One region of the Vibrio sp. 10N.261.46.E11 genome, then DNA from elsewhere that is predicted to be linked to it. Evidence: riboswitches for the same ligand, from Rfam matches in the RefSeq annotation. Region 1 holds a riboswitch; each other region holds the start of a gene.
The links. A riboswitch is a leader RNA that binds a small molecule or an ion and turns the genes downstream of it on or off. The one in region 1 is predicted to bind thiamine pyrophosphate.
Positions count from the first base shown of each region.

Region 2: linked by a shared signal. The riboswitch ahead of thiC (phosphomethylpyrimidine synthase ThiC) and the one ahead of thiB (thiamine ABC transporter substrate binding subunit) in region 1 are both predicted to bind thiamine pyrophosphate.
Region 3: linked by a shared signal. The riboswitch ahead of thiD (bifunctional hydroxymethylpyrimidine kinase/phosphomethylpyrimidine kinase) and the one ahead of thiB (thiamine ABC transporter substrate binding subunit) in region 1 are both predicted to bind thiamine pyrophosphate.

Region 1 covers NZ_JBFRQW010000054.1:51,460-59,700, forward strand. Annotated here, with positions in the region: gene thiQ (thiamine ABC transporter ATP-binding protein) at 1-223, opposite strand, end outside; gene thiP (thiamine/thiamine pyrophosphate ABC transporter permease ThiP) at 217-1,836, opposite strand; gene thiB (thiamine ABC transporter substrate binding subunit) at 1,919-2,911, opposite strand; TPP riboswitch at 2,965-3,084, opposite strand; gene AB4407_RS17335 (flavin prenyltransferase UbiX) at 3,128-3,751, opposite strand; gene mpl (UDP-N-acetylmuramate:L-alanyl-gamma-D-glutamyl-meso-diaminopimelate ligase) at 3,789-5,147, opposite strand; gene fbp (class 1 fructose-bisphosphatase) at 5,417-6,427, shown strand; gene AB4407_RS17350 (gamma-glutamylcyclotransferase) at 6,535-6,888, opposite strand; gene AB4407_RS17355 (translocation/assembly module TamB domain-containing protein) at 6,935-8,241, opposite strand, start outside.
Region 2 covers NZ_JBFRQW010000085.1:19,118-27,358, reverse strand. Annotated here, with positions in the region: gene AB4407_RS20515 (multicopper oxidase family protein) at 200-1,582, shown strand; gene crcB (fluoride efflux transporter CrcB) at 1,683-2,066, shown strand; TPP riboswitch at 2,129-2,227, shown strand; gene thiC (phosphomethylpyrimidine synthase ThiC) at 2,357-4,306, shown strand; gene AB4407_RS20500 (thiamine phosphate synthase) at 4,306-5,598, shown strand; gene AB4407_RS20495 (ThiF family adenylyltransferase) at 5,588-6,370, shown strand; gene thiS (sulfur carrier protein ThiS) at 6,367-6,576, shown strand; gene AB4407_RS20485 (thiazole synthase) at 6,579-7,343, shown strand; gene thiH (2-iminoacetate synthase ThiH) at 7,351-8,241, shown strand, end outside.
Region 3 covers NZ_JBFRQW010000032.1:2,046-10,286, reverse strand. Annotated here, with positions in the region: gene thiM (hydroxyethylthiazole kinase) at 131-916, opposite strand; gene tenA (thiaminase II) at 988-1,656, opposite strand; gene AB4407_RS10630 (ABC transporter substrate-binding protein) at 1,665-2,621, opposite strand; gene AB4407_RS10625 (ABC transporter permease) at 2,742-3,482, opposite strand; gene AB4407_RS10620 (ABC transporter ATP-binding protein) at 3,580-4,338, opposite strand; gene thiD (bifunctional hydroxymethylpyrimidine kinase/phosphomethylpyrimidine kinase) at 4,328-5,236, opposite strand; TPP riboswitch at 5,333-5,444, opposite strand; gene AB4407_RS10610 (DUF4382 domain-containing protein) at 5,634-6,662, opposite strand; gene AB4407_RS10605 (DUF2999 family protein) at 7,085-7,336, opposite strand; gene AB4407_RS10600 (ElyC/SanA/YdcF family protein) at 7,444-8,241, opposite strand, start outside.

The DNA.
Region 1 (8,241 bases):
TCGCTAATGGACGCTGATGTGCTTCTTTGCCAATCAGTGACTGTCCCGCTACAGAGATCTCACCCGAAGTGGGCTCAATAAACCCAGCAACCAGTGCCAACAGCGTTGATTTACCTGCGCCACTTGGCCCCATCAGCGCAACAATATCGCCCTGCTCAGCTTGAAAATCAAAGCAAAACAACTCTCTGTGATAGTGGTAGTCCACATCTTTCATCACTAACAACATCGGTTCCTCAATTCTTTAGCATCGAGCTTAGATCTTCGAGTAAATAAAAATTCAATCAGGCTAAAGCTGCCAACACTCAATAACAGTAAGCTCACGGAAACCACAGCTGCGGCTTCCATTTGATAGCTGCCTAATAATTGGAATAGGTACAAGGGCAGAGTTCTAAAATCTTGGCTACCAAACAAAGCAATCGCACTTAAGTCACCCATTGCTAACATAAAGCTGATCGAGAAGGCTTGTGCCATCGGTTTACGCAATGCGCGCCACTCCACTAGCCTAAAACGCGTGAAACCAGTCATTCCCAAACTTGCGCACACATACTGATACTGCTGAGACAAATGTAGCATAGGTTGAGCCAAGGTTTTAATTACGTAAGGAAGCGCCATTAAACTGTTTACTGCAATCACGATAAAGAAAGCTAAACTGAAAACATCGGTGAATGAACGCAGTAATAAGAAGAGGCCCGTACTGATCACTAGCCCCGGAGTCACTAAAATAATAGTACTAATCAACTCGATTTTATCGGCTCGAAAATTCTTGTTCTGTAAACGCCATGCTCGACTAGTCAGCAGTATGGCGATACCAATACCAACCGCGATAACACTTGCTAATGACGCGACTTTAACCGAGGTCATTAACGCAGCCCAAAACGGCTCACTGCTCAGTACAGTGAGCGCCTGAGAGTTAATACCACTAAAGATAACCATAGCTAATGGCGGCAATACCAGCATTGAGACGGTGATGATCCAAAAGCTATCCCAAGCTTTTGACCACCAGCAGTCCTTAACCAAATATTTCTCTTCCGACAATTGACTGGCTGTCACTGAAATAGGTTTCGATAGGCGTTGAATGCTCACAGCTAGCACACCACACAGCAGCATTTGCCATATCGCGAGCAAGGCACCAGCCTGCAGGTCAAAGTCGAATTTAATCGCCTGATAAATGGCGAGTTCGATAGTGGTTGATTTAGGTCCTCCGCCTAGTGCCATCACGGTAGCAAAGCTGGTAAAACACAGCATGAAGACCAAACCACACACATGCGGCAATTGCTGTCTTAAACGAGGCCATTCAACCCATTTGAATTTATTCCAATGGCTCATGCCCAAATGAGCACACAGTTTATGCTGCTCAGCAGGTACGGTATCTAACGCTTGCAAAAGTAAGCGGCTGGCATAAGGCAGGTTGAAGAAAACGTGCGCCAACAAAATACCGTTCAACCCATAAATCGAGAATGGTAGTTCAATGTCGAAGTTCGCCAAGAATTTAGCTAACCAGCCACTGTTTCCGTAAATCGCTAGCAAGCCAAATACACCGACCAACACAGGTAGAACTAAGGTCGACGCAAACAACCTTAATAACAAGGCTCGTCCAAAAAACTGTCTGCGACACAGAGCGTGTGCAATGGGTATAGCAAAGCCAACACTCAGCACCGTTGAGAGTGTCGCTTGATAAAAGCTGAATTTCGTTACATGCCAATAGTAAGGATCGGACCATACTTGGCTGATATCAAGAGAAGGGGCATTGCTAAGCAATGCCCCAACTGCTGAAACCACGAAGGCGGTAATGAGTATCGCAACCCAGATCCCGACCTTAGGTGTTTTCTTTATCATAGATTGATTTTTACCGTAAATGGCTCACTCAATTGATGTCGAATGAACCTTTAAATACAGAAAGCTAGTTTTTAAAAGTACGTTAGAAAGTAAGCGCACTCTGCCATTCACGAATCCAAGGCTTGCGCTTCTCGGCGATCTCTTCAGAGCTAAAGCTCAGCGCCTTCTGCGGTACAGTTAACTGCTCAAAACCTTTTGGTAGCTCGACACCCGTTACTGGGTACATCCAGTTACCTGTAGGCATCGCCGATTGGAACTCATCACTTAGGAGAAAGGCCATAAACTCATCAGCAAGCTTTTCGTTACTACTGCCTTTAACCTTAGCAGCCACTTCAACTTGAGTGTAATGCCCTTCTTCGAAGCTTGCAGCTGCGTACTTAGAATCACTTTCTGCAATGATGTGATAAGCCGGAGAAGTTGTGTAAGACAACACTAAATCAGACTCGCCTTCTAGGAACATAGAGTAAGCTTCAGACCAGCCTTTAGTCACAGTCACCGTTTTCTGAGCAAGCTTCTTCCATGCTGCAGTTGCTTCATCACCGTAAACCGACTTCATCCATAGCATCATGCCTTGGCCTGGTGTTGATGTACGTGGATCTTGATAGATAACCTTAAGATCGTCACGTTGCTCAACCAGTTCTTTCAGGCTCTTTGGCGGATTTGCTAGCTTCTCTTTGTTATAGATAAACGCAAAGTAACCAAAATCATAAGGAACAAAGGTACTGTCGTTCCAACCGTTAGGAAGCGTCACAGATGATGTATCAACACTGTGCTCAGCCAATAGGCCCGTAGATTTCGCTTCAGCCATGAGATTATTATCTAGGCCTAAAATGATGTCAGCTTTGCTGTTGCCACCTTCAAGACGTAAGCGGTTTAGAATAGACACACCATCTTCTAACGCGACAAAATTCACATCACAACCACACTTTTCTTCGAATGCTTTTTCAACGGCAGGACGAGGGCCCCAATCCGCAGCAAAAGAGTCGTAAGTGTAAACAGTTAAGGTGTTGTCTGCTGCGAAGGCAGAAAAAGAGATGGCTGTAGTAACAGCAAGAGTTGTTAATGTTAATTTCACTGGACGCTCTCCATGGTCTGAGCGGCACAGGTTTGAGGGAGGAGAACGGTAGAGGTTATTCCTAACTCAATTCCTACGCCAGCATTATCTGGTTCAGGTTTACGGGTCCCAAGCGTGTGCTTGATCTCAGCTCGCATTCATTATTTGAATGGTTCGCTCCCCGATGAGTGTTCAGGATTGTAATTTGATTTTTAACAATAAGCCATCAAGTTTGGATCAATTACGTTGATCGTACCCCCAACGTGGCACTAAACCTTGCTCGATACCAAGATGGTCCAGAATGCGCGCCACCATAAAATCAACCAAGTCTTCAATCGATTTAGGTTGGTGATAAAAGCCCGGAGCTGCAGGCATGATCGTCACGCCCATGGTCGAGAGTTTGTGCATATTCTCTAGATGCAACGTAGAAAATGGCGTCTCACGAACCACCAACAACAACTGTCCTCGCTCTTTCATAACCACGTCTGCTGCGCGCTCGATCAAGTTATCTGATAGGCCATGAGCAATCGATGCCAAGCTTCCCGCAGAGCATGGACACACCACCATCTGCTTCGGTGCTGCTGAACCAGAGGCAACCGGTGAGAACCAATCATCTTTGCCACACACCACCAGCTTTTCTGGGTCGCAATCTAAATGCTTAACCAAAGCTTGTTTCGCAGCATCTGGCCCAGCAGGTAACTTAAGTTCATGCTCGGTCGCCAACACCACTCGCGCTGCCGATGATATTAGCAAGTAGACCTGATAATCGGCGGCCAAAAGGCATTCAAGTAAACGCAGGCCATAAGGCGCACCGGATGCGCCAGTGAAAGCCAGAGTTATCGCTTTATCGTGTTTTGTCATGTTCTCAATTACTTCAAATTATAAGGTCGTGGATGCGTTAGCCTTTGATTGCCAATCCATCCAACAGTTTCTGGTGAATACCACCAAAGCCACCATTACTCATTACCAAGATTTGATCGCCCGCTTGTGCCTCAGAGACAATTTTAGCAACGAATGCATCCATGTCATCACTCACATGTGCCGGTTGGTGACACGCATCGGCGACATCTTGTACCGACCAATCAATGTTATCGGGTTGGAATAAGTAAGTAGAATCCGCTTGCTTCAACGAATCAGCCAGCGTTTCTTTGTGCACACCGCGCTTCATGGTGGCAGAACGAGGCTCTAAAACGGCAATGATTTTCTTTGTGTCGACCTTATTACGTAAGCCGCCCAGCGTAAGTTCAATCGCCGTTGGGTGATGTGCAAAATCGTCATAGACAGAAACACCAGCTACTTCGCCTTTAAACTCTAAGCGACGCTTGGTATTAATGAAAGTCGCCAGCGATTCGCACCCTAAATCAGGTGTCACACCAACATGTCTTGCCGCCGCAATCGCCATCAAAGCATTGCTTACGTTATGATCGCCAACTAAATCCCAGTCTACGATTCCAACACATTCACCTTGGAAGTACACCTCAAATTTGGAGCCATCTTTAACTAATTTCTTGGCATCCCAATCCCCGAGCTCACCACTCGACTCAGTTTCACTCCAGCAGCCACGAGATAACACATCTTGGATCGCGGTATCTTGCTTCGGTGAGAAAATACGGCCATTGCTTGGCACAGTGCGCACTAAGTGGTGGAACTGACGCTTAATCGCTTCAAGATCATCGAAGATATCAGCATGATCGAACTCTAGGTTATTCATCACTAAGGTTCTTGGGTGGTAATGAACGAACTTAGACCGTTTGTCGAAAAAAGCACTGTCGTATTCGTCGGCTTCGACCACGAAGAACATGCTTTCACCAAGGCGAGCAGAGATACCAAAGTTACCCAACACTCCGCCCACTAAGAAGCCAGGCGCATAGCCACAGTCTTCTAAAATCCAAGCCAGCATGCTCGATGTTGTTGTCTTGCCATGCGTTCCCGATACCGCAAGAACCCAACGGTCATGCAACAAGAACTCTTGCAACCATTGCGGCCCTGAGGTGTATCTAAGATTGTTATCCAATACATACTCAACACACGGGTTGCCACGGCTCATCGCATTACCAATAACCACTAAGTTAGGTCTTGGTTCTAATTGGCTAGGGTCGAACCCTTCAATAATTTCAATCCCTTGAGATTCCAACAAGGTACTCATTGGTGGGTAAACATTCGCGTCACTACCGGTAACCTTGTGACCTAATTGACGAGCCAATACCGCAGCACCTCCCATGAAGGTGCCACAAATTCCTAAGATATGAATATGCATAAATTGCTTCCAAACGCTTGGCTAAATGAACCATGCCTAAATCAAACTACTGCACTCATTATCATTAAATGAAGATTAAAAGCGAGTAGCAATGCAAAACAAATTTAGTCGACATAGTAAGTGAGATCTGCGTCGCTTAGTTCATTACCATTAAAAAGATCTAACCTTTAGAATTTAACTAGGCGTCTAGGTGAATAAAGCCCAAGTAAGAGGCGAATCCTATAGTGCTCAAATTCCCCCTAATATTGAGAGAAGTTTAAGGAAATAACATGTCTGAGATGCGCACCCTTGGTGAGTTCATTGTTGAGAAACAGAGTGACTTCCCCCATGCAAGCGGTGATCTATCATCCCTTTTGTCGTCTATTCGACTTGCTGCAAAAATTGTTAACCGTGAGATCAACAAGGCTGGTCTAGTGGACATCACTGGCGCTGTTGGTACAGACAACGTTCAAGGTGAAGAACAGCAAAAGCTAGACCTTTACGCGAACGACAAGTTTAAAGCGGCTCTAGAAGCTCGTGATCAAGTTTGTGGTGTTGCAAGTGAAGAAGAAGACGAAGCTGTCGCCTTCAATAAAGAGCTCAACAAAAACGCAAAATACGTCGTTCTGATGGACCCACTTGATGGTTCTTCAAACATCGATGTCAATGTATCTGTTGGTACAATCTTCTCTATCTATCGTCGAGTTTCGCCTGTTGGTACCCCACCAACACAAGAAGACTTCCTACAGCCAGGACACAAGCAAGTAGCCGCGGGTTACGTAATTTACGGCTCATCAACTATGCTTGTTTATACAACAGGTAATGGCGTAAACGGCTTCACCTACGACCCATCTCTGGGCACCTTCTGTCTATCTCATGAAAACATGATGATTCCAGACGAAGGTAAGATCTACTCGATCAACGAAGGCAACTACATTCGCTTCCCAACGGGTGTTAAAAAGTACATCAAATACTGCCAAGAAAATGAGCCAAGTGACAACCGTCCTTACACATCACGTTACATCGGCTCTCTAGTATCGGATTTCCACCGTAACCTTCTGAAAGGCGGTATCTACTTGTACCCGAGCACACAAAGCCACCCACAAGGAAAACTACGTCTGCTGTACGAATGCAACCCAATAGCCTTCATCATGGAGCAAGCTGGCGGTATTGCCTCCGATGGCGCCCAACGCATCATGGATATAAAACCAACAGAACTACACCAACGTGTGCCTTTCTTTGTCGGTTCTAAGAACATGGTGAAAAAAGTAGAAGAGTTCCTTGAACTTAACCGAGACTAATCATCTCGCTTAATTTATCAAATTAACGCCATTAAAAAAGCCAGCATTTACATGCTGGCTTTTTGTTCGACAACTCAGAATACATAGATGTTACGGATAGGTAGCTATTACGGGTTGTCCCGCTTACACCAGTCACCCGAAAGTATTTCTTTATTAGCCGTTAGATCAAGCTGATACAAATATACCCATGCTAATCCAAATATAGTCTCTATTTGCTCGCGACGATACTCAACAGGAACATCTTCTAGCCGATCGAGCGAAGCCAAAACTTCATCGTTAATGATATAGACCTCGCCAACGACATTTTTCTTTCCAGAAATCATCGCTGGATAGGCACCTAAATCGAAAAGAGCGTATTCCTCAGGGGTGTCAAATCTTCCTAAGCACTCACACTGCTGCAAATAGTGGTGGTTGGACTGACCTTGCCTCAAGGTTCCATAAACAAAAACAAGTTGCTGCATAACCCCTCCTCAGCATTCGTCATCCGCTAATCAATACTACTCTTTGTTACTCGAATTCAAATTGATAGAGAAGATCCACAGCACTGTCTAGCCCCGATACCGCTTCCACATAGAGATCCTGCATCAATCGATAACGAACAGTAAACTCACCTAACGAGTTAAAGATACCTACGCCATACTTCACCTGTAAACCAGGGAGAATGTAGCCGCTGACCGTAACCTGGGAATCATCCCCAGAGCCTGCAGTATCCAATTGCAAGTCCTGTACGCCAAAAGCCTCACCAATTTCGCCGACAACCTTACCGCTCTTCGCTAAGCTTAAGCCTATTAAGGTCGTTGTCATTGAACCATTCGACTCCCCATCAATATCTTGACCACGTAAAATATAAGATAACGCATTAGCTTGTGGCATCGCAGGATCAGAGTAAATTTCGATGGTCGGCTCTGTCGCCGGGCCTGTCACACGAATACCAGCGGTCACATCATCTTGAGTATTGTCAGGGTTACGTATCGCATTGATCGCTACATATGGCTGATCTGGAGGCCCATTCATTAGAATCTTACCTTCTTTGATCAAGAGATCTTGCCCAAAGGATTGGTAAGTACCATCGACGATATTTACCTCACCTGTGATAAAAGGACCTTGGTCTTTTTGAGCCACGTTGAGCTTGCCGACCAAATCACCTTCAAGACCAAAAGCAGACAGTTTAAAGTCATCGCCAATGGAGATATTAATATTGGTCATCACATTGAATGGAATCGTGTCTTCGCTCTCTGGCTCAAGATCTTTATTCAAGATCACTTGATCAGAAGAGACGCCGACCGCTGACGGTGGTAAGTCTTCGACAACAATACGTCCCCAAGGCAATGCAATATCACCCGTAATTTTTGCAAGCTCTGGCGTGACATCAATGGTCATGTCGGGAACAACCTTCACCTTAACCATAGGCGGGATATCAACCATCAACTCATCAGCAAACACTCTGACATTAGAGTGCCATGCTTTAAGATCTTTCCAATCCCCGAAGCCTTTGATATCAAGGTGACCATCAGGTGTTTCAACATTGGCATCTAACTTCGCGCTGTAGCCGTCAAAATCGAGGTCAATGCGACCATCTTTAATATCGACTGGCGTGACATCGCCTTTGACTTGAATACCATCAACAGAGAATTGACCAAAGACTTGAGGATGCATCAAAGAGCCTTTTACCTGTAGGTCACTCTCAAGATCGGCCTTCAACAGGCTGTATTCGCCGAGGATTGGCTGTAAGAAGTCCAGATGGAAGGTTGTCAGCTTAATTACCGCATCGACCATTTTGTCTTCTGCGAGAATGTTTGGTAACGATACTGTGC
Region 2 (8,241 bases), on a different contig from region 1:
TAGCAGAAATGCTAGAGCCTTTTTGCTTTCTATTTATTCGATAATTCCTATCTTTAACAGAACCTAGCCTGAAAAGTGTAAGTACTTACTTATCCCCGCGTCTTTTATAAACAATCGACAGCACAAACCACACTTCTTTATGAGAATTATTCTCAATATTTTGTTATATTTTGGTCGTTATTACTAAAAGGCTACAAATATGGATATTTCCCGTCGTAAGTTTATTCAATCATCTCTCGCTATATCTGCACTAACCGTCCTACCAGCTTGCTCAATGAAGCGGTCTGTTGATGAGCAAGGAAAGTTCGTTTATGACTTAACAGCTGAGCCTTCAACAGCTGAGTTGGTGAAGGGATTTAGTACTAATGTTTTAGCCTTTAATGGACAGACTCCAGCGCCGATTATTCGCTGTCGACAAGGCGAAAAGGTAACGATTCGATTTACCAACAAGCTATTAGAACCGACCACAATTCATTGGCATGGCCTGAGAATTCCGATTGAAATGGACGGGGTTCCTTTCTTAAGTCAGTCTCCGATTATGCCCGGTGAAACGTTTGTCTATGAGTTCACGCCACCAGATGCGGGTACATTCTGGTATCACCCACACATGAACAGTGTTAAGCAACTTGGTATGGGCTTGGTCGGGCTTATTATTGTCGAAGAGAGCGAGGCAGTTCAGTTCGATGAAGAGCATGCTCTGATGCTTAAACATTGGCATATCGACAAACAAGGTCAGTGGAAAGACTTGATGATCCCTCGCCTCAGCGCTCGTATGGGCACGCCAGGAGAGTGGAGTAGCGTTAATGGAGTACATGAACCTATCTATCAATTGAAGCAGCATGCAACGACTAGGCTGCGTATCGCTAATGTTGATAACACGATTACCTATCCTATAGCCATTGAGGGGGCTGAAGCATGGGTCATTGCTATTGATGGTAACCCTGTAAAGACACCTTATAAGCTGACTCAACACAAGATTGGCCCAGGTATGCGTGTCGATCTCGGGCTGATTGCTCCCAAGGCGGGGGAGCGAGTGAGTGTCCTTCAAATGAAAGGGCGTTTTCCTTTTTCCTTGTGTGAGTTTGAGGCTGTTGATTCAACGTTAATCGAAGGCCAAACACTTCCTTTATTGCCCCTCAATCCTGTGCCTAACTTAAATCTCGCTAATGCAGAAGAAATCGATTTTGTGTTTGAGTGGGAAGGGGCGGTATCACCGGTATCTAAAGATGGGAAGTCGATGCCTAAGTTTTGGCTTACGAATAAACGTGCGTGGGAGGGAATGAGTAAAGACAGTGTTCCAGACCCGTTGGCGACTTTGGAGTTAGGTAAAACTTATATATTCGACCTCAAGAACGTCACTCAGTACCATCACCCAATTCATATTCATGGTCATACATTCACTGTATTGGAACTTGATGGTAAAAAAATAGAAGAGCCCTTCCATACCGATACTGTGTTACTTGGAAAAAACGGCCGTGCTAAAGCTGCATTTGTTGCAGACAACCCAGGACGTTGGATGTACCACTGTCATGTCATTGAGCACATGAAAACGGGACTAATGGGATATATTGAAGTTAAGTGACACCTGTAACGTTTAATTTTTGCGCATGCATTCTAAGTTTCTACCCTCGCTTTTATCGGCGGTAAAGCTAGAATATAGGGACTGTTATTTGGGAGGATTCATGGGTCAGTTATCTATTTTAGGTTTTATTGCCATTGGTGGCGCATTCGGTGCTTGTTCGCGCTATTTGATTTCAGAGTTATGTGTGGTGATGCTCGGGCGTGGTTTTCCTTATGGTACGCTAACTGTTAACGTGATCGGCTCTTTGATTATGGGCTTGCTCATTGCCGCATTCGAGAATGAGATGATTGCGACGGAGCCATGGAGACAGATCATTGGCCTCGGTTTCCTTGGAGCATTGACAACGTTCTCTACATTTTCGATGGATAACGTGCTTCTTATGCAGCAGGGCGCTTTCTTTAAGATGGGGCTCAATGTGCTGCTCAACGTGGTTCTCAGTATCTCAGCTGCATGGATCGGCTTCCAACTTTTGATAAAGTCTTAAAACTTTCTTACGATTTGTTAACAACTCGGCTTGGTTTATCCAAGCCGTTTTTATATACTCGATCGAACTTGTCGGAGTGCCATATGGCTGAGACCGTTAACTCGGGATCCGTTGAACCTGATCAGGCTAATACCTGCGAAGGGAACAAGAGTAGATATCTAACTAGAATCCTTCTAGAGATCTATCTCCAGATCACAACTGTATTTCTTACCGTGATCCCTCTTGTAGCATCTAATCCGTCAAGCATTTTTATCCCTATAAATAATGGCTAAAAGCCAAGGAAAAATGCTATGTCGAGTCGTAAACAAGCAAGACTGGAAGCGAAGAATTTCATCGATTCTTTATCAGTACAACCTTATCCAAATTCAAAGAAAGCTTACATCCAAGGTTCTCGAGAGGACATTCAAGTCCCAGTTCGAGAAATATCCCTCGCAGATAGCCTTGTTGGTGGTACAAAAAAAGAGCCTGTATTCGAACCTAATGAGCCGATTCATGTCTACGATACCTCGGGTGTTTATACCGATCCTACGCATCAAATAGACCTTTATAGCGGCCTTCCTAAGTTGCGAGAGCAATGGATTGAAGAGCGTGGTGATACGGAATTGCTCGATGATGTAAGCTCTGTTTACACCAAAGAACGTTTAGAAGATGAAACCCTAGACGACCTTCGTTACGGAAACCTGCCTCGAATACGTCGCGCTACTGGCGACCAATGTGTAACTCAACTGCATTATGCTCGTCAGGGAATTATCACTCCTGAGATGGAGTACATTGCGATACGTGAGAACATGGGGCGTCAGAAGTTCGCTGATGAACAGCTTAATCACCAACACCCTGGCCATAGCTTTGGCGCAAACCTGCCAAAAGAAATTACCCCTGAGTTCGTGCGTAAAGAGGTTGCTGAAGGTCGAGCTATTATCCCTTCAAACATCAACCACCCAGAATCAGAACCGATGATTATTGGTCGAAACTTCTTAGTGAAAGTGAACGCCAATATCGGTAACTCTTCAGTAAGCTCTTCAATTGAAGAAGAAGTTGAGAAGTTAGTATGGTCAACCCGCTGGGGCGGCGATACCGTAATGGACCTCTCTACTGGCCGTAATATCCACGAGACTCGCGAATGGATCCTGCGTAACAGCCCAGTGCCAATTGGTACGGTTCCTATGTATCAGGCGCTTGAGAAAGTGAATGGCGTAGCCGAAGACCTTAACTGGGAAGTGATGCGCGATACCTTGATTGAACAAGCAGAGCAGGGCGTTGATTACTTCACTATCCATGCAGGTTTACTGCTTCGTTACGTACCTATGACGGCTAAACGTGTGACTGGTATTGTCTCTCGTGGTGGATCTATTATCGCGAAATGGTGTCTTGCACATCATCAAGAAAGCTTCTTATACACACACTTCCGCGAGATCTGTGAGATCTGTGCGAAGTATGATGTCGCTCTGTCACTGGGTGACGGCCTACGTCCAGGCTCTATTGCAGATGCCAACGATGAGGCTCAATTCTCGGAGTTACGTACTCTAGGTGAGTTAACCAAAGTAGCTTGGGAATACGACGTTCAGGTGATCATTGAAGGCCCTGGACATGTACCTATGCATCTTATCAAAGAGAACATGGACGAGCAGTTGGAGCACTGCCATGAAGCGCCTTTCTATACATTAGGCCCGCTGACTACAGATATCGCACCGGGTTATGACCACATTACCTCTGGAATTGGCGCGGCGATGATTGGTTGGTACGGTTGTGCGATGCTTTGTTATGTAACGCCTAAAGAGCATTTGGGCTTACCCAATAAAGAAGATGTTAAGACTGGCTTGATTACTTACAAGCTTGCTGCACACGCTGCAGACTTGGCAAAAGGGCACCCGGGCGCACAAATCCGAGATAATGCATTATCTAAAGCACGTTTTGAATTCCGTTGGGAAGACCAATTTAATCTAGCTTTAGATCCGGAAACAGCACGTTCTTTCCACGACGAAACCCTGCCACAAGAGTCGGGCAAGGTTGCTCACTTCTGCTCAATGTGTGGACCTAAATTCTGTTCTATGAAGATCTCTCAGGAAGTTCGAGAGTATGCGAAAGATACAGAGCAAGTAGCCGCGGATCAGGCCATCGAGATTAAGATGTTGGATAACCCGTTGGAAGGGATGCGTCAGAAATCACAAGAGTTCCGTGATACCGGCTCTGAACTTTACCACCCTGCAGTAGGTGCAAAAGAAGCTCAATTAGAGGAATAATGACAGTGAAGATACTCATCCCATCTCAAAATATTGAGTTAACGGGAGAGGTGCAGAACTGTCTATTGGTTGCTAAGCGACAAGGTTTAGCAACTGATGCAGTTGAGTTGGGCGTAAGCCCAACTCAATACTTCTTTATCGTTGATGCTCAGCAGGCGTTATCTATTGGCTTCGTTCATGATGTTGATTCATTGGCGGAGTGTAAGTTAGCGGAACTGAATCATGTTGTTGATTACAGTAATTCTGTCGCGCTAACTGACGTTGGTGGTGCTTTTACACAATCTCCAAACACTATCTATATTGGTGTCTCAGATGATTCATCTGTAATGGATATCTGGTCTCACCTAGATGCTAATCGTGTCATTAAGAGTGAAACTACAGCTCATAAAGAATTAGATAGCAGTGTCCACTTTGCTTGGCTACTTACTTTATTGGCGTTGGAATTCCCATTGGAAGACGCGCTGGTTTTAGCTCGCGCTGCATCGAATGTTTCACGTGGAACATGGCCAGCACATTATCAAAGTTTTCCTATCCCTGTCCTTGAAGATGAACGACTGAATATAAGCGTTGGTTGGGCTAACCAAGGGACATCACTTTCTTTCCCAGAGTTGACTAAGAATAGCCTCGGCTTATACCCGGTGGTTGATGATGTCGAGTGGATAGACAGGTTGCTCAAGCTCGGGATTAATACCGTCCAACTGCGTATTAAGAACCCTCAACAAGCCGATTTAGAGCAACAAGTCGCACGATCGATCGAACTTGGTCGAGAACATAACGCTCAGGTTTTTATTAACGATTACTGGCAGCTTGCACTCAAGCATGGTGCTTTTGGTGTGCACCTGGGGCAAGAGGATATTGAAGAATCAAACCTTTCCCAACTGAGCCAAGCGGGTATTAAGATCGGTCTATCGACTCATGGTTATTATGAGTTGCTACGCATCGTCCAGATTAATCCAAGCTACATTGCACTAGGTCATATATTTCCGACCACGACGAAACAGATGCCATCAAAGCCTCAAGGCTTGGTGTGTTTATCTCTGTACCAACAGCTAATTGATACTATCCCATACACAGAAGAACTTACCGGTTATCCGACGGTTGCTATTGGCGGTATTGACCAATCGACAGCTGCGCAGGTTTGGGAGTGTGGTGTATCGAGCTTAGCGGTTGTACGTGCGATTACATTAGCGACAGACCCACAAAAAGTGATCGAATTCTTCGATAAGCTGATGGCTCCTAGGTCTTCAATGACTAGTAAAGAGGTTATGCGGGAGCCTAGCTATGCTGAGTGACTTTGAATTTATTCGTTATCAACGACAAATTGCGTTACCTGAAGTGGGTGAACAAGGGCAACGAAACCTGTTAAACAGCCATGTGTTGGTGGTTGGTTGCGGTGGTTTAGGTAATGCCGCTGCTCTCTATCTCGCGGCTTCTGGAATTGGAAGAATCGTGTTGGTCGATGACGATTGTGTTGATTCATCCAATCTGCAAAGACAGGTAGCGTTCAAGGAAAGCCAATTAGGTTCGCCTAAGGTTGAAGCTTTGAAGCAACAATTGAGTGAACTCAATGGTCGCAGCCAAGTAAGAACTATCAATCAACGAATGAGTGAAAGTCAGCTTGAGCTTGAAGTGATGATAGCTGATTTAGTGTTGGATTGTACTGACAACTTCGAGTCACGCCAGCAGGTTAACCAAGCATGTTTCAGCACGAAGACCCCTTTGATTTCGGGTTCTGCAATCGGCTGGAAAGGCCAGTTTATTGTATTTGATTATCAGAACCAGAAAGGGTGCTACCACTGCCTTTTCCCGTTTGAGCACCATCCACAAACAACGCGTTGTAGTGATAGCGGCATCATTGGTCCAGTGGTCGGCACTATAGGTAACCTCCAAGCTCTTGCTGCTATTCAGCGTATTAGTAGTGGCGAGTTTAAAGTCGCAACACATCAACTAAAGCTGTTCGATGGCCAGACCATGAACTGGCAAAACCTGTTGGTCACGCAAGATAGCGCATGTCCCGTGTGCAGTGCGTCTGTAGTTAAGCATTTAGAAGAAGAAATCCAATGAGCCATATAACCATCTCGATAAACGAGCAACCAGAGCAGGTCGCGCAATCATCGTCTCTCTCAGACATCATCCAAGCACTATCGCTACCTGACTTAGGTTGTGTATTTGCTATTAATAATGCGGTTGTACCGCGCAGCCAATGGCAACAAACCATCGTCAATGAAGGAGATTCCATCTCTCTTTTCCAAGCTATTGCAGGGGGCTAACCATGTTAACCATCGCAGACAAAACGTTTCAATCTCGACTCTTTACTGGAACTGGCAAGTTCGCTAACAAGCATTTGATGGCGAGTGCTATCGAGGCTTCAGGTTCGCAACTGGCCACCATGGCGCTGAAGAGAGTTGATATTCGCTCTGAGCAAGACGATATCCTACAACCGATCATGGATGCTGGCGTGAACTTACTGCCGAATACCTCTGGGGCGAAGAGTGCAAAAGATGCCGTTTTTGCTGCGCATTTGGCTCGTGAAGCGCTAGGCACAAACTGGCTTAAACTGGAAATTCACCCAGATCCAAAGTACTTGATGCCGGACCCAATTGAAACGCTTAAAGCTGCTGAGCAACTGGTCAAAGATGGCTTTGTTGTATTGCCTTATTGCCACGCGGACCCTGTATTGTGCAAGCGCTTAGAAGAAGTAGGCTGCGCAGCTGTGATGCCACTCGGTGCACCTATTGGTTCAAATAAGGGTATCGCTTCGGCGGACTTCTTAGAGATCATTATCGACCAAGCGAATGTCCCTGTGATTGTTGATGCGGGCATTGGTGCGCCATCTCATGCTGCTCGTGCAATGGAAATGGGCGCAGACGCTGTGTTAGTGAATACGGCGATTGCGGCTTCTCAACAGCCCGTTGATATGGCGATTGCCTTTAAGCTGGCAGTTGAAGCAGGTCGAATGGCTTACCTTGCTGGACTTGCAGGAAAAGTATCTCACGCGGTTGCTTCGAGCCCGCTAACTTCATTCCTAGACGAGTAGTATTGTTATGACGTTTGTTGATCGATTTAAACAGCTCAACTGGGATGACATTGGTATGTCTATCTTCAGTAAAACGGCAGCGGATGTTGAACGCGCTCTGAGTAAACCTAAACGCGACTTGGAAGACTTTAAGGCTCTGATTTCTCCGGCGGCAGAACCTTACTTAGAGCAGATGGCACAACAATCGTTGGCACTGACTCGCAAGCGGTTTGGCAATACGATGTCGCTTTATATTCCTTTGTACCTCTCGAATCTATGCGCTAACGCGTGTACGTATTGTGGTTTTTCAATGGAGAACCGTATCAAGCGTCGCACGCTTACTTTGGATGAAATTGATGCCGAAAGTGCGGCCATCAAAAAGATGAAGTTTGATAGCGTGTTGTTGGTGACTGGTGAACATGAAACCAAGGTCGGGATGAATTACTTTCGACAGGTACTGCCGAATATCAAAAAGCAATTCAACTACCTTGCGATGGAAGTGCAGCCACTTGATCAACAAGATTACGCCGAACTTAAAACTCTCGGTTTAGATGCGGTGATGGTTTATCAAGAGACCTATCAACCAAGGACCTACGCTGAGCATCATCTACGTGGCAATAAAATGGATTTTGAATATCGTCTTGAAACCCCTGATCGCTTGGCAAAGGCGGGTATTGATAAGATAGGTATTGGTGCTTTGATCGGTTTGGAAGATTGGCGAACCGACTGCTTCTTTGTTGCTGCTCATTTAGATTACCTAGAGCGTACTTATTGGCAGACACGTTACTCGATTTCATTCCCACGTCTTCGCCCGTGTGAAGGTGGGGAGTCTAGTGGAGGCTTACAGCCTAAGTCGGTCATGAACGATAAACAGCTGGTTCAACTTATTTGTGCGTATCGCTTATTAAACCCTGAGGTT
Region 3 (8,241 bases), on a different contig from region 1:
TCAAAGTCTCTGTTATTTAGAGCCTCGCTTATTGAAAATATAGCGAACACGGTTTATATAATAAGAAAGTCCCCAGCACATTCGTGTTGGGGGCTTTTTAGTGAACTAAATGCTTATAACCAGGTTGAGCTTACTGAATCTTCAAACGTTGAATCAGTGTCTCTTCATCTAGCTGATACAGCTCATCAAGTAAGTTCATTTGCAAGCTACCTGGGCCGCGTGAGTTCTCAGCGGCAATCTCACCAACCACGCCCAATACCGCCGCTGCAGCCAAACCACTTTCTTCACCAACAGCAGCAAATGCGCCCGTCAATGCCGTTAAGGTGCACCCCATGCCGGTTACATACGGCATCATTAGATGACCGTTGTTTAACGTCACAACACTGTCTTTGGTGACAACGTAATCTGTCTCGCCAGAAATCACCACATTCGCGCCGTATTCAGCCACTAAGCACTGTGCAGCGCCTAGTGCAGCATCACTGCTATCTAGCGCATCAACGCCTTTACTCTGCGCTTGCTCGCCCGCTAGTGCGATAATTTCAGACGCGTTACCACGAATAATCAACTTATCCGCTAAACGTGCAATTTCACGAGAAGTCTCGGTACGCAGCGTACTTGCGCCACAACCCACAGGGTCAAGAACCACCACTTTGTTGTTCGCATTCGCTTGTTCAACCGCGAAACGCATTCTTGGCGTCCAAACACTGTCTAACGTGCCAATGTTAATCACAAGCGCGCCCGAGAAAGACATCATCTCAGCCAGTTCTTGTTGTGAGTGCGCCATGATAGGTGAAGCGCCAATCGCCAATAACGCATTGGCCGTATTGTTCATCACGACGTAGTTGGTGATATTCACAACCAATGGTTTTTGCTCTCGTACTGCGCGCAACGATTGGATGATTTGTTCAGTTAGCATGGGTAAGTCCTTATTCGTTAGAAGTCGTTTTAAGCCGCTGCAGGTTGGCTAGCGACAAGGTTTAGCCGTGATTAGTCATTAAGAGCGTTCAGCCCTTGCTGCCAAAAAGCCACTTCCATACGCGTTGCGGTTTTGAAGATATGAACGATGTTTTGACCGCGCTCGCTGTTAATATCAATTTCAGCCAGTAGCTGATTGAAATATTCCGCGCCCGTTGCCACGCCAGACTGGAACTCTTCTCCGCCGTAAAGCTGTAACCAGCTCGCGTATGGGTTGCCTTCTAAAACAGTATCGCTGCTTTCTAATAGCGCTTTACCAATCACGGCATAACCAATTGAACACGGAGCCAATGCCGCATACAGATCGACAAGATCACCCGTCATTCCGGCATCTAGAACGTAGCGCGTGTAAGCGACTGTGCCGAAATCTTCAGGCTCGTTCTCTAAATCAGATTCCGTTAACCCCCACTCACCACAGTAAGTCACGTGGTGTGAAATTTCAGAATCTAGCAGTGCATGAACACTTGGCAGTGCACGGCGCATGTCAGCCAGCGTTTTCGCTTTGTAAATCGCCAACGCATAAGCACGGGCATACTGTTTCAAGAACAGAAAATCTTGCTTCAAGTAATGCAGAAAACACGGCTGAGCGAGTGTGCCGTTTGCCAGCGTTTTAACAAAATCATGCTCGGTGTAGTCTTGCCAATCTTGCTGACAGGCTTGGATTAAGTCTTGGTATTTCATGAGATTCCTTAGTCAAAAGTCGGTACGTAATCAGCGGCTTTTGGTAGTGATTTGATAATGCCTTTGTCGAACATGAACTGCGCGTAATCGTCGTAACGCTTCATATCTACTGCAGAAGGGCGAAGTGCGAAACGGGTTAGTGTGTCATTCCATGCGCGTTGGTTAAGCTCGTTGTTCAACGTATCTGGTGAATACGCCACAAACTCGCTCCATGACTCTTTTGGATGGTTCACGATGTAAGTCGTTGCTTGTTCCAATGCTTTGTTGAACGCTTTGATCGCTTCATCGTCGTGCTGCTTTGCGTTTGCCACAAAGATCAGCTCATCGTAAGCTGGCACACCGTGCTCTTCTGGGAAAAACGCTTTGGCTTTAAAGCCTTCAAGAGCTAACTGGTTAGTTTCGAAGTTACGTAAGCCACCCCAGATTGCGTCTACCTTGCCCGATGCCAATGAAGACGACAGTGCCCAACCGACATTGATGGTTTGCACGTCTGTAAACGCAACATTTTCTTGCGCTAGCATAGTGCCGATGGTCGCTTCTTCGTTACCCGCAATCGCAATACCGATCTTTTTGCCTTTCAGATCCGCTAGCGAATCGTTCTTGCCGTTATCTAAAACCATCAGCGTGTTCAGTGGTGTTGCGATAAGAGTTGATGCACGAACGAGAGGCAAGCCAGCTGCTACATCCATAGTTAGGCTTGGTTGGTAGGTTACGGCTAGATCGACTTTACCTGCTGCGACCAGTTTCGCTGGTGTGCTTGGGTCTGCAGGCTCTTGGATTTCAACGTCTAAGCCTTGCTCAGCAAAGTAACCACGCTCTTGAGCAATCACAATTGGGCCGTGGTTCGGGTTCACAAACCAATCCAACATCAGTGTCAGTTTCTTTTGTTCAGAATCCGCAAATGCATGGCCTGAAACCAATGAAGCAAGCAGTGCCACTGCACCTATCAATTTTGTATTTTTCACAGTTAACCTTTCCTTTTGAATATTCTTATTGTGTGTGTCGAGCTAATTTTTAACGAGGTGTTGTTTAGATAAATAGCCTTGAGCGAAGCTTTATTAAACAAAGAGTTATTGAGCGAACCATCACTGGTTCTCCCAAGGGATAGCTTTTTTAAGTAATTTGTCCGTGATGAAGTAGAGCGAGATTGAAAGCACCGCCAAGATAAACAAGGCCGCAAACATCTCATCGATGATCATGCGCGCGTTGGCTTGAAGCATTAAGTAACCTAGCCCTTCACTCGACCCCACCCACTCGCCGACGACTGCACCAATTGGGGCTATCACCACCGCCACACGAATACCAGACGCCAATGTTGGCAGTGCCGCAGGCAGTTGGATATGACGAAGCAATTGCCATTTAGATGCACCCATGGTCTTAGCAAGATCAAGGTAGCCTGTTGGTGTATTGCGTAAGCCGTCGTAACAACATGCGGTCACAGGGAAGAAGATAATGATCGCCGCCATCACCACTTTCGAAGCGATGCCATAACCAAGCCACAGCATCAATACTGGCGCGATCGCAAACACAGGGATCGCTTGGCTAGCGATTAAGATAGGCAACAACCAACGTTTCAGCGGTTCAAACATCAACATCTGTAGGGCGAAAAATAGCCCCATGGACAAGCCGAGCAATAGACCAAGTAAGATCTCTTGCGCAGTCACCCAAGTGTGCTTAAGTAACACATCGTAGCGTTCGATTAGCTTGATGAAGACTTCGGCGGGAGTCGGCAGAATGAAGCTCGGCATTTCGAAGATAACCACTACCATTTGCCATAAACCGAGAATCACAGCACCGCTGATAATTAATCGAGCAACAGGGTTCATCTGACGAGAACGTATAGTGCTAGCTGGTGTGTTAGCTGAACTTTCCTCCATTGAGTTTTCTATCTTGGAGCTATCAGTAACTTCGCTTCGCGTTAGATCATTCATAATCACGCTCCAACTGATCTAAGATCGCTTGTTGTAACTCAGCGCATTCACCATCTAACACTCGTGGTGTCGCCGTGTTAGGCACAGACAAAGACTGAGCATTCGCAGGTGTGCCTTGCAACACATACAAGTTGTCCGCCAAACGCACCGCTTCTTGTGGATCATGAGTAATCAACACAACGGTTTTATCTCTTAACAGTTCACACGCTAAACTTTGCAGCTTATGTCTTGTTACCGCATCCAGCGCAGAGAACGGCTCATCCATCAGCACCACTGGCTTGTCTTGCATTAAGGTTCGAGCCAAAGCAACACGTTGACGCATGCCTCCAGACAACTGATCCGGCATCGCATTCGCATAATCAGCTAAACCAACTTCAGCTAACAACTCGTGTGCTTGATTGGTTTGCCGTGCTTTATCAGAAGCTGGATTTTGAAAACGATGACTCAGGCAAACATTGTCGATGACCGATAGCCACGGCAATAACAAATCTTGCTGCGCCATGTAAGCGATGCGATCCGTTAAAGGCAATTCATCAGAGGTTGCCAATGTGCCCTGCCACTCCACCTTGTCGTCCAGCAACCCTGCCAGATAACGCAATACCGTGGTTTTTCCGCAGCCACTTCGACCCAGCAATACTGTCCACTTACCTGCGTTTAAGCTAAGCGACAACCCAGACAAGGTCGCGTACTCGCTGTCGTTATAACGTAAGGAGGCATTGCTGAGCTGAACACCAACGGTATTAACGGACATTACCGTGTCCAGCGAAGAAGTGATTTACAGGGCCATGACCTTGACCGATTTGCAACTCATCAGCATGAGCAATCGCGCGAGAAATGTATTGTTTGCCTAGGTCCACAGCCTCTGCCAGCGTGTTGCCCTGAGCTAAGAAAGAAGCAATAGCAGATGAAAGCGTACAACCCGTACCGTGGGTGTTTTTGGTAGGAAAACGCTTTGCGCTAATCAGAGCAGACGTGGTTGGCAGAATCAGTAAGTCGTTACTGTTCTCATCTTTCTCTAAATGGCCGCCTTTTAGGAGTACCGCTTTGGCACCCAAAGCACGCAGGTCTTCAATCATGCCCTGCATTTCAGCTTCGCTTTCAGGTACCGGTTTACCCGTAAGTGCTGCGCCTTCTGGCAAGTTCGGGGTAATGATATCTGCCAACGGAATCAGCTCTTGCTTTAGCGTAGTAATGGCAGCGTTTTCTAAAAGAAGGTCACCACTGGTTGCAACCATTACAGGATCAATCACTAAGTGCTTAGGCTGGTATTGCTTAATTTTGTCCACAACGACTTTAATGATTTGCGCATCAGCCAACATGCCGACTTTTACTGCCACGATATTGAGGTCAGTAAAAACCGCATCTAATTGGCTAGCGACATGGTCGAGTGGAATAGGGAAAATGGCTGACACACCTTGAGTGTTCTGGGAAGTGATCGCGGTAATCACAGAACAAGCAAAACTACCGGTAGCAGACATGGCTTTAATATCAGCTTGGATACCGGCACCGCCGCCACTGTCAGAACCCGCGATGGTTAAAACAATCGGAGTATTCGTGCGAATCGTGTCTTCAGCAGAGTGCTGCTGTGTTGAGGATTTTGTAGTTGAGGCTTTTGGCGTTAAATCTTTTGAAATAGAACTGTGTGTCATTGTCGCTCCTACTATCTTACAAGACGTAGGAGAACGAACACTGATCGAAGGAGAAGTCGCATTAGGCTCATGAAAGCTTTCATGGGTGCAGACGTAGATCGAGTGCTTATAGTTCCCTACGCCAGTATTAACTGAATCAGGTTCAACGGGTCTCGATTAACGATCTCAGCAAACACCAAATAAGGTATATGCCCCCCGACTATTGATAGCGATAGTAACAGCACTCTCACAACTGAGATACTGATTTTATTCAATTATAAGAATTATTCATCAATGAAATTCACTGAAGGCTGTGCTCTGAACACAGAAAAACAACGTAGGGCTGCTGGCTCCATTAAACATTACGGCCTCCAAATAAGAGGCCGTATTTATTCGAATGCTTAATCACGTTAAAGATTTAAAACGATACTTGGCTGTTCTGACCAATCAATACCTGAACACTATTTTCAACAGCATAGATATCAAAACCATCAGCAACCGGATCAGCATTGTCTTCATCACTGTCATGCTGTGCGGTACAGGTATAGCCTAAAGAGTAAGTCCCTGGATCAATGAAGCCCAGAGAAAACTCATAGTTGGTCTGCGCTTTATTCAATGTCACTGACGCTGAAGTGATCGGTTTTTTCTCCGCTGTACCACCAATTGGTGCCATGTCAGCTTTAACGATGTCACCTTCATACAAATAAACCGATTGAACGAAGGTATTGTCATTTGTCGGGTTACAAGCTCCAAAAGTTGTTGTCGCTACAGTACCTTCAATGTTTCCTGTCTCAACCTTATTGATAAGGCTCACAGACGTCCTTTGAATGGTGTAATCAGGGAGACTTGAACTGTTCTTTAATCCGCGTCGAAGATCGTACTCAACAACAAAATCGTTACTCTGTTGGTTCACATTGAATGAGTTGTTAAAATACAGCACACCAGCGTTATCTTCTTTACCCACACCTTGCGGGCACGCGCCATTACCTTTCACCGTTAACTGACGGTTCGTATCATCGTTTTCTATAACGTAAGAAGGTGTTGTTGGGTGGTCACCATCATGAGCAAACACACACAACTTATAACTGCCTACCGGGATGACCTCATTTTTAATCAAAGGAAGCGCCTCGCTGCCTTGGTAATCCAATAAATTAATACTGAGTGGAATAGGGTCTTCACCGTCTGGCAAAGGATCACCGTTTTTGTCAACGTAGTTACCATTGTCATCCGTTTTATACACGTCATAAACTAGTGGCGAACCTCCCCCTTGAGGAAGTAAAGCCACCTTGCTGAATGTCACCGTCACATCTTTAACATCATCGACGGGCGCATCACTCACACTCAAGGTAATGGGTGTCGTACTGCTTGATGATCCTGAGTCTCCGCCACAACCAACAAGCCCTGCCAGCACAAGGCTCGCTAAAGCCGTTTCCTTTAAATATTTCATAACTCATTTCCTATAAAATCACTGCTCAATAAAGGGCTTATTTGAGTGCCCTCTTATTCTTTTTCTTGTTGTGACCCATAAATAAACAGCGCTATTGTTTAATGTTTATGTCCCTACGATTCAGGGCGTTCCTCATCCAAAAGCACTGTTCATCAAGGTGCACATATCAAGTCGCACATAGGTTAATTAAGTCTAGTAGGCAAATTGTCAGTAGCAACGCATATTTGGCAAAGGTGCTGTCAATTGTGTTGAAATGGTCGGTATGCATAGGGTCGGAGAGGATGATTTTAAACAACTTGATCAAAGTGAATAATCGCCACCAAGATCAAAAAAGGCCGTTAAGACAGCCTATTGCTGAACTTAAACGACCTTTTCATTGAATTTTGATTAAGCTAAGACGATATCAGCTCAGTCAAACTCACTTATTTTTGAAGTTGCTCTTTAGCGGCTTCAACCTTAGAAAAATCTAGGCCAAGCTCTTCAACTGCTTCTTTGATTAGCGCAGGGTTTTGCATTACCTGACCCATCAGCATTTGAAGCTTATCTTGTGGTAAACCAAGTTGGCTGATTGTCGCCATTGCTGCAAGAGGGTTTTCGGTCAACGTCTTGAATAGCTCGCTGATCTGCTCGTCGCTAATATTGTTCTCTTTCAACATCGCTAAAATCGGGTTCATTTTTTTGCCTTTGAAACACTAAATTAAGTAGGAGCACAGCATACCATCTAGCTGTGCTCGATTGTACTAGCAACTTATATTTTGCCAGCTGTGAAGTAACCCTAAGCCTAGCGAGACTCTAATGGGTAAGAACGGTAGCTCCACATGCCATAGGTTCTAAGCGCATCGCGGTAGATGCCTAGAAGCTCACCACTGCTCGCTTTCTTAAGATCTTCTAGCGGCTTATCTGGGTAAGAAACGGTATCGAAGGTAATACCCTGAGGACCCGTTTGCCAGCTAGCGATCTCAAACAGAGTTTGACCACGACGAACATGGCTTGCCGAGCTAATAATGGTCGCATGTTTAATATCATGACGAGCAAGAGCATAGCTACTGAACAAGGCATTACCTACCGTGCTGGTCGCGTAGTTCTCTTCAATGATGCGATCTTTGCTTACCCCTTTATCGATAAGCCAATCCGCCATTAACTTGCCTTCAGTCTTATGGTTCTTCGGCACGCCACCCGTTAACACGATCATCGCATCTGGGTTCGCTTTCGACATTGCTAATGTTGTTTCAAGACGTTCAATCAAGATTTCATGCATAGAGCCATCTGGGTTAAGCGCGTAGCCTAAAGTGACGATGGCACCGTGGTCGCTCAACAGCCCCTTATCCGCAGACTCTTTAAGAGGAGTTTCTAACACGCGGTCGACCGTAGCAAAAATGCGTTTAATATCTTCTGCCTTACCTTTATTCAGGCTCTCTAGCTTCTCCATGTGCTTGTTGGATTCACTTTCATTGCCTTCAAAACGCAGCCAAACCGCAAGGTAAGCATGAAGATCGACATCGTCTGGCGCAACCGTCAGTGCTTGTTCAAACAACTCAATAGCGCGCTCTGCGTTCTTGTTGTAGATCTGAGCATTCGC